2 regions of the Streptomyces sp. Qhu_M48 genome follow, and region 2 is predicted to be linked to the other one. Evidence: riboswitches for the same ligand, from Rfam matches in the RefSeq annotation. Region 2 holds a riboswitch; the other holds the start of a gene.
What was found. Region 2 has a riboswitch for glycine ahead of gcvP (aminomethyl-transferring glycine dehydrogenase). Riboswitches for the same ligand answer to the same signal wherever they lie in the genome.
Positions count from the first base shown of each region.

Region 1: another riboswitch for glycine. It lies ahead of gcvT (glycine cleavage system aminomethyltransferase GcvT); the one in region 2 lies ahead of gcvP (aminomethyl-transferring glycine dehydrogenase).

Region 1 covers NZ_CP195432.1:6,361,267-6,364,664, forward strand. Annotated here, with positions in the region: gene ACRRSS_RS28420 (enhanced serine sensitivity protein SseB) at 1-125, opposite strand, end outside; gene ACRRSS_RS28425 (AAA family ATPase) at 274-936, opposite strand; glycine riboswitch at 1,088-1,186, shown strand; gene gcvT (glycine cleavage system aminomethyltransferase GcvT) at 1,373-2,494, shown strand; gene gcvH (glycine cleavage system protein GcvH) at 2,572-2,952, shown strand; gene glyA (serine hydroxymethyltransferase) at 2,985-3,398, shown strand, end outside.
Region 2 covers NZ_CP195432.1:2,612,836-2,616,233, forward strand. Annotated here, with positions in the region: gene ACRRSS_RS12125 (DNA polymerase IV) at 1-651, shown strand, start outside; gene ACRRSS_RS12130 (PRC-barrel domain-containing protein) at 708-1,082, opposite strand; glycine riboswitch at 1,195-1,294, shown strand; gene gcvP (aminomethyl-transferring glycine dehydrogenase) at 1,472-3,398, shown strand, end outside.

The sequences.
Region 1 (3,398 bases), 3.7 Mb from region 2:
TTGGGCAGGGGCACCCAGACGGGGCTGCGGCCGAGCACCTCGACCAGGCGTCCGCCCGCCTCGGGGTTGCCGAGCGAGGCGGCAAGGACCTCTTCGAGCTCGTTGCCCGGCCACGTCACGTCCACGGTCCCCTCGTCCCCTCTCGCACGGCCTGCCGCACCGGCCGCCCCGGGCAGCACCCTAACGCCGCCCCGGAGCCGCTGTGGCCAGAAGACAAGGGTACGAGCGCTTCCGGGGGCGGGAGGACCGGCACCTCGCGGGCCGGGAACCTCCTCAGACCGCGTCGCGGAAGCCGATCCTCCGCAGGGAGTCCGCCGCGTCCCGGTCGAGGAGGGTCGCCGAGGCGCAGCCGTGCGGCAGGCGGCCGGACTCGGCGGCCGCGACGAGCCGGCCGACGGCCCGCCGGTGCCGGGCGAAGGCATAGGAGGAGACCCCCCGGCCGCGGGAGCGCTGGCCCTCGCGGGCGGTGTCGGGGGCGACGTCGAGCAGGACCAGGTGGAGGGATCTGCCCCGGCGGCGGGCCGCGCGGCCGAGCCAGCCGCGCACCCAGGACTGGGTGCCGCAGTCGTGCACGACCACGCTCGCGCCGGAGCGCAGGGCGCGGCGCAGTCCGGCGTAGTGCGCGAGCCGGACCAGGGGGCGGTAGACGGCGTACGGCAGGAGGCGGGGCATCCGGGCCTCCCAGCGCTCGCGGGTGTCCTGGGAGTCGATGCCGGTGCCCTCGGCGGCGCGCTTCATGAGGGTGGACTTGCCGCTGCCGGGCAGTCCGGAGACGACCACGAGGTCCCCGGCGGCGAAGGTGAGGGCGCGGGGTCCCCGGCCGCCGCGCTCGCGCAGGTCGCGCAGGAGCCGGCCGCGGCGGCGGGTCCTGGCGCGGGCCCGTTGGGACGGTATGCCGGTACTCGGCGCGTACGCGCCGGTGTGCTGGAACCTCATCGCTTCTCCCCCTGCCGGGCCTGAGAAGACCCTTGCCCACAAAGTGTAAAGAAACGGTAATGAGACACAAGCGATATGCCCCGCCGGGCTCGCGTGCAATGATGTGCGCGCCAGGCGCGCACAGTCGCCACACAATCGCATACCGGCCGCTCGAATCCGCGCGGGAGAGTTCCGGACGCCGTACGTGTCCGGACGCCGAAGGAGCAAGACCCTCCCTTGAATCTCTCAGGCCCCGTACCGCGTGGATGAGGCAGATCTGAAAAGCGGGACACCCAGCCGTGTCCCCACCCAAGGTGCAAGCCGATCTCTCGGTGCCGCTCTCACGGCGACGAGATGCTCTCGGTGAACCTCTCAGGTTCCATGACAGATGGGGAGGACGTCCTCGCCCGTCATGTGTTTCGTCACCGAACCGCCCTTGGGACCCGGGAGCCACCCCATGAGCACTGCCCGTCTGACCGCCCTCGATGCCCTGCATCGTTCGCTGGGCGCGACCATGACCGACTTCGCGGGCTGGGACATGCCGCTCCGCTACGCCAGCGAGCGGGACGAGCACATCGCCGTCCGCACCAAGGCGGGTCTCTTCGACCTCTCCCACATGGGCGAGATCACCGTCACGGGGCCGCAGGCCGTGGAGCTCCTCGACCACGCCCTGGTCGGCAACATCTCCACGGTCGGCGTCGGCCGCGCCCGTTACACGATGATCTGCCAGGAGGACGGCGGCATCCTCGACGACCTGATCGTGTACCGGCTCCAGGACACGGAGTACATGGTCGTCGCCAACGCCTCCAACGCGCAGACCGTCCTGGACGCGCTGACCGAGCGCGCGGCGGGCTTCGACGCCGAGGTCCGGGACGACCGCGACGCGTACGCCCTGATCGCGGTCCAGGGCCCGGAGTCCCCCGGCATCCTGAAGTCGCTGACCGACGCCGACCTGGACGGTCTGAAGTACTACGCCGGTCTGCCCGGCACGGTCGCGGGCGTGCCCGCCCTGATCGCCCGCACCGGTTACACCGGCGAGGACGGCTTCGAGCTGTTCCTGAAGCCCGAGCACGCGGAGGGCGTGTGGAGGGCGCTGACCGAGGCGGGCGCCCCGGTCGGTCTGATCCCCTGCGGCCTGTCCTGCCGCGACACGCTCCGCCTGGAGGCGGGCATGCCGCTGTACGGCCACGAGCTGACCACCGCGCTGACCCCCTTCGACGCGGGCCTCGGCCGGGTCGTGAAGTTCGAGAAGACGACCAACGAGGGTCGCTTCGTCGGCCGTGAGGCGCTGGAGAAGGCCGCCGAGCGCGCCGAGACCGCCCCGCCGCGCAAGCTCGTCGGCCTGGTCGCCGAGGGCCGCCGGGTCCCGCGCGCCGGCTTCTCCGTCGTCAAGGACGGCGTGGTGATCGGCGAGGTCACCTCCGGCGCCCCGTCGCCGACCCTCGGAAAGCCGATCGCCATCGCGTACGTGGACGCGGCGCACGCCGCGCCCGGCACCCAGGGTGTAGGTGTGGACATCCGTGGCACCCACGAGGCGTACGAGGTCGTGGCGCTGCCGTTCTACAAGCGCCAGAAGTGACGTATCCGTCTCACTTCGCGTCTCACCCCGCAAGACCCACGTGCATCAGCACTCCCCCGATCCAGGAGAATCAGGCCATGAGCAACCCCCAGCAGCTGCGCTACACCAAGGAGCACGAGTGGCTGTCGGACGCCGAGGAAGGCGTCTCGACCGTCGGCATCACGGAGTTCGCCGCGAACGCGCTCGGTGACGTCGTCTACGCCCAGCTCCCCGAGGTCGGCTCCACGGTCACCGCGGGCGAGACCTGCGGCGAGCTGGAGTCGACGAAGTCCGTGAGCGACCTGTACTCCCCCGTCACGGGTGAGGTCGTCGCCGCCAACCAGGACGTGGTGGACGACCCGTCCCTGGTGAACACGGCTCCGTTCGAGGGTGGCTGGCTGTTCAAGGTGCGCGTCGCGGGTGAGCCGGACGAGCTGCTCTCCGCCGACGAGTACACCGCGTTCTCCGCCGGGAACTGAGACCGGGCCCGAGACCCCTTAGGGATCGATTCATGTCGCTTCTGAACACTCCCCTCCACGAGCTGGACCCCGACGTCGCCGCCGCCGTCGACGCCGAGCTCCGCCGTCAGCAGTCCACCCTCGAGATGATCGCCTCGGAGAACTTCGCTCCGGTCGCCGTCATGGAGGCGCAGGGCTCCGTCCTCACCAACAAGTACGCCGAGGGCTACCCGGGCCGCCGCTACTACGGTGGCTGCGAGCACGTCGACGTCGCCGAGCAGATCGCCATCGACCGGATCAAGGACCTGTTCGGCGCCGAGTACGCCAACGTCCAGCCGCACTCCGGCGCCTCCGCGAACCAGGCCGCCCTCTTCGCGATCGCCCAGCCCGGCGACACGATCCTGGGTCTGGACCTGGCGCACGGCGGTCACCTCACCCACGGCATGCGCCTGAACTTCTCCGGCAAG
Region 2 (3,398 bases):
GACACCTTCGACGTCGACCTGCACGACCGCGTGCGGATCAGGACCGAGGTGGAGCGGCTGGCGGAGCGGTGCGTGGGGCGGCTGCGGGCCTCGGGGCACTCGGGACGGACCATCGTCCTCAAGGTCCGGCGGTTCGACTTCTCCACCCTCACGCGGTCCGAGACGCTCCGGGGGCCCACGGACGACCCGGGTGTGGTGCGGGAGGCGGCGGGGCGGCTGCTGGAGGGGGTCGACACGACGGGGGGTGTGCGGCTGCTGGGGGTCGGGGTGAGTGGGCTGGCCGACTACACGCAGGAGGATCTGTTCGCGCAGGCCGAAGCGGAGGCGGTGGCCGAGGCCGGGGCAGCCGCCGAGGCGGGGGCCGGAGCTTCCCCCGGTTCGGGGGAGGCGGCGGAGGGCGTCGGGGCCGTGACGGCGGTCGTGGCCCCCGCCGGGCCGGGGGCCGAGGGGGCCGTGGAGCGGCACTGGTCGCCCGGGCACGACGTGCGGCACGCGGTGTACGGGGCCGGCTGGGTCCAGGGGAGCGGCGTGGGGCGCGTCACGGTGCGGTTCGAGTCGCCCGGGTCGAAGCCGGGCCGGGTACGGACCTTCGCGGTGGACGATCCCGAGCTCGTGCCCGGGGAGGCGTTGCCGTTGGTGGGCGGGGAGTAGGGGGCGGCGGCCCGCGGACGGGCGTGGGACCGCCCGTGCCGCCCCGCGGGAAGGGGCTACGGGCCGTCCTGGCCCGCCAGGCGGCCGAAGTCGGTGTCCGGGGTGTCCGTGGGGGGCGGGGGGAGCGCGAGGCTGTAGTGGCGGTAGAGCTGGAGCTCCTGTTCGGGGGAGAGATGGCGGCCCACGCCGAAGTCGGGGGCGTCCTTGATGAGCGCCCGCTCGTACGGGATGTGGAGGCCGTCGTCGAGCAGGTCGCTCGGCTCCAGGGGGACGAAGGCGTCCCGGCTGAACAGGCCCGTGCGGACCGCCGCCCACTCGGGGATGCCGGTCGCGTCGTCCAGGTACACCTCGTCCACGGTTCCGATCTTGTGCCCGCTCCGGTCGTACGCCTTGCGGCCGATCAGGCTGCGCGGATCGATATCGGTCTGCACGGTCCCTCCAACTGGTCGCAACTGCTCTACACCCTACGAAAGTGCACATCTGGGATGTCGGCCACTTGAGCGATGGGAGCCGCAACCTCGCTGGTAGGCTGGCTGTGGCTGTCGACCCTGTGCGGGAGAGTCCCCCGGAGAAACCTTCCGGTGGGCGCCGAAGGAGCAAATCCTCCCCGGAATCTCTCAGGCCCCTGTACCGCGCGGACGAGGTCACTCTGGAAAGCAGAGCGGTGTCCGACGGCATGCGCTCTCACCGACGGTGAAAGCCGGCGTGCCGCGAAGCATGCCGGTGAAACTCTCAGGTTGAGATGACAGAGGGGGAGGCCGTCCGGGTACCCGCGCCGTGGTGCCCCTCGCAGGTCGTGACGACCAGGAGGCCTCCGTACATGACCGCCAACCGCATTCCGCTCTCCGAGCTCGAACAGGGCATTCCGTTCGAGCAGCGGCACATCGGGCCCGACGCCGAGGCGCGCGCCAAGATGCTCGCCCAGGTCGGTTACGGCTCCCTCGACGAGCTCACGGCCGCCGCCGTCCCGGACGTGATCAAGAACGCCGAGGCGCTCGGCCTGCCGGCCGCGCGCACCGAGGCCGAGGTGCTCGCCGAGCTGCGCACGCTCGCCGACCGCAACCAGGTCCTCTCGCCCATGATCGGCCTCGGGTACTACGGCACCTTCACCCCGCCGGTGATCCTGCGGAACGTGATGGAGAACCCCGCCTGGTACACCGCGTACACCCCGTACCAGCCGGAGATCTCGCAGGGCCGCCTCGAGGCCCTCCTGAACTTCCAGACCGTCGTCGCCGACCTGACGGGGCTGCCCACCTCCGGCGCCTCCCTCCTCGACGAGGGCACCGCGGCCGCCGAGGCCATGGCGCTCGCCCGGCGCGTCGGCAAGGTCAAGAACGGTGTCTTCCTCATCGACGCCGACGCCCTGCCGCAGACGATCGCCGTCATCGAGACCCGCGCCGAGCCGACCGGTGTCGAGGTCGTCGTCGCCGACCTCGGCGACGGCATCCCGGCCGAGATCGCCGAGCGCGGCGTCTTCGGCGTGCTCCTCCAGTACCCCGGTGCCTCCGGCGCCGTCCGCGACATCAAGCCGCTGATCGACGCCGCCCACGAGCTCGGTGCCATCGTCACCGTCGCCGCCGACCTGCTCGCGCTCACCCTGCTCACCTCGCCGGGCGAGCTGGGCGCGGACATCGCCGTGGGCACGACGCAGCGCTTCGGTGTGCCGATGGGCTTCGGAGGCCCGCACGCCGGCTACATGGCCGTCCAGGACAAGCACGCCCGCTCCCTGCCCGGCCGTCTGGTCGGTGTGTCCGTCGACGCCGACGGGAACCGCGCCTACCGCCTGGCCCTGCAGACCCGCGAGCAGCACATCCGCCGCGAGAAGGCCACCAGCAACATCTGTACCGCTCAGGTGCTGCTCGCCGTCATGGCCGGCATGTACGCCGTCTACCACGGCCCCGAGGGCCTCAAGGGCATCGCGCGCCGCACCCACCGGTACGCCGCGATCCTCGCCGCCGGCCTGACCGCCGGAGGCGTGGAGCTCACCCAGGGCGCCTTCTTCGACACCCTGACCGCCCGCGTGCCCGGCAAGGCCGACGAGGTCGTCGCCGCCGCCCGCGAGGCCGGTGTGAACCTCTACCGCGTCGACGCCGACCACGTGTCGATGTCCTGCGACGAGACCACCGGGCGCGCCCAGCTCGCCGCCGTGTGGGGCGCCTTCGGCGTCACCGCCGACGTCGAGGCCCTGGACGCCGACGCCGAGGACCAGCTGCCCGCCGGTCTGCTGCGCTCCGACGCGTACATGACCCACCCGGTCTTCCACGCGCACCGTTCCGAGACGTCGATGCTGCGCTACCTGCGCAAGCTCGCCGACCGCGACTACGCGCTCGACCGCGGCATGATCCCGCTCGGGTCCTGCACGATGAAGCTGAACGCGACGACCGAGATGGAGTCCGTGACCTGGCCCGAGTTCGGCCAGATGCACCCGTTCGCCCCGGTCGAGCAGGCGCAGGGCTACGTCACGCTCATCACCGAGCTGGAGGAGCGCCTCGCCGAGGTCACCGGCTACGACAAGGTCTCGATCCAGCCGAACGCCGGTTCGCAGGGCGAGCTGGCCGGTCTTCTCGCCGTCCGCGCCTACCACCGCGCCAACGGCGACGAGCAGCGCACGGTCTGCCTCATCCCGTCCTCCGCGCACGGCACCAACGCCGCCTCCGCGGTGATGGCCGGCATGAAGGTCGTCGTCGTGAAGACGGCCGACGACGGCGAGGTCGACGTCGAGGACCTGCGCGCCAAGATCGCGCAGT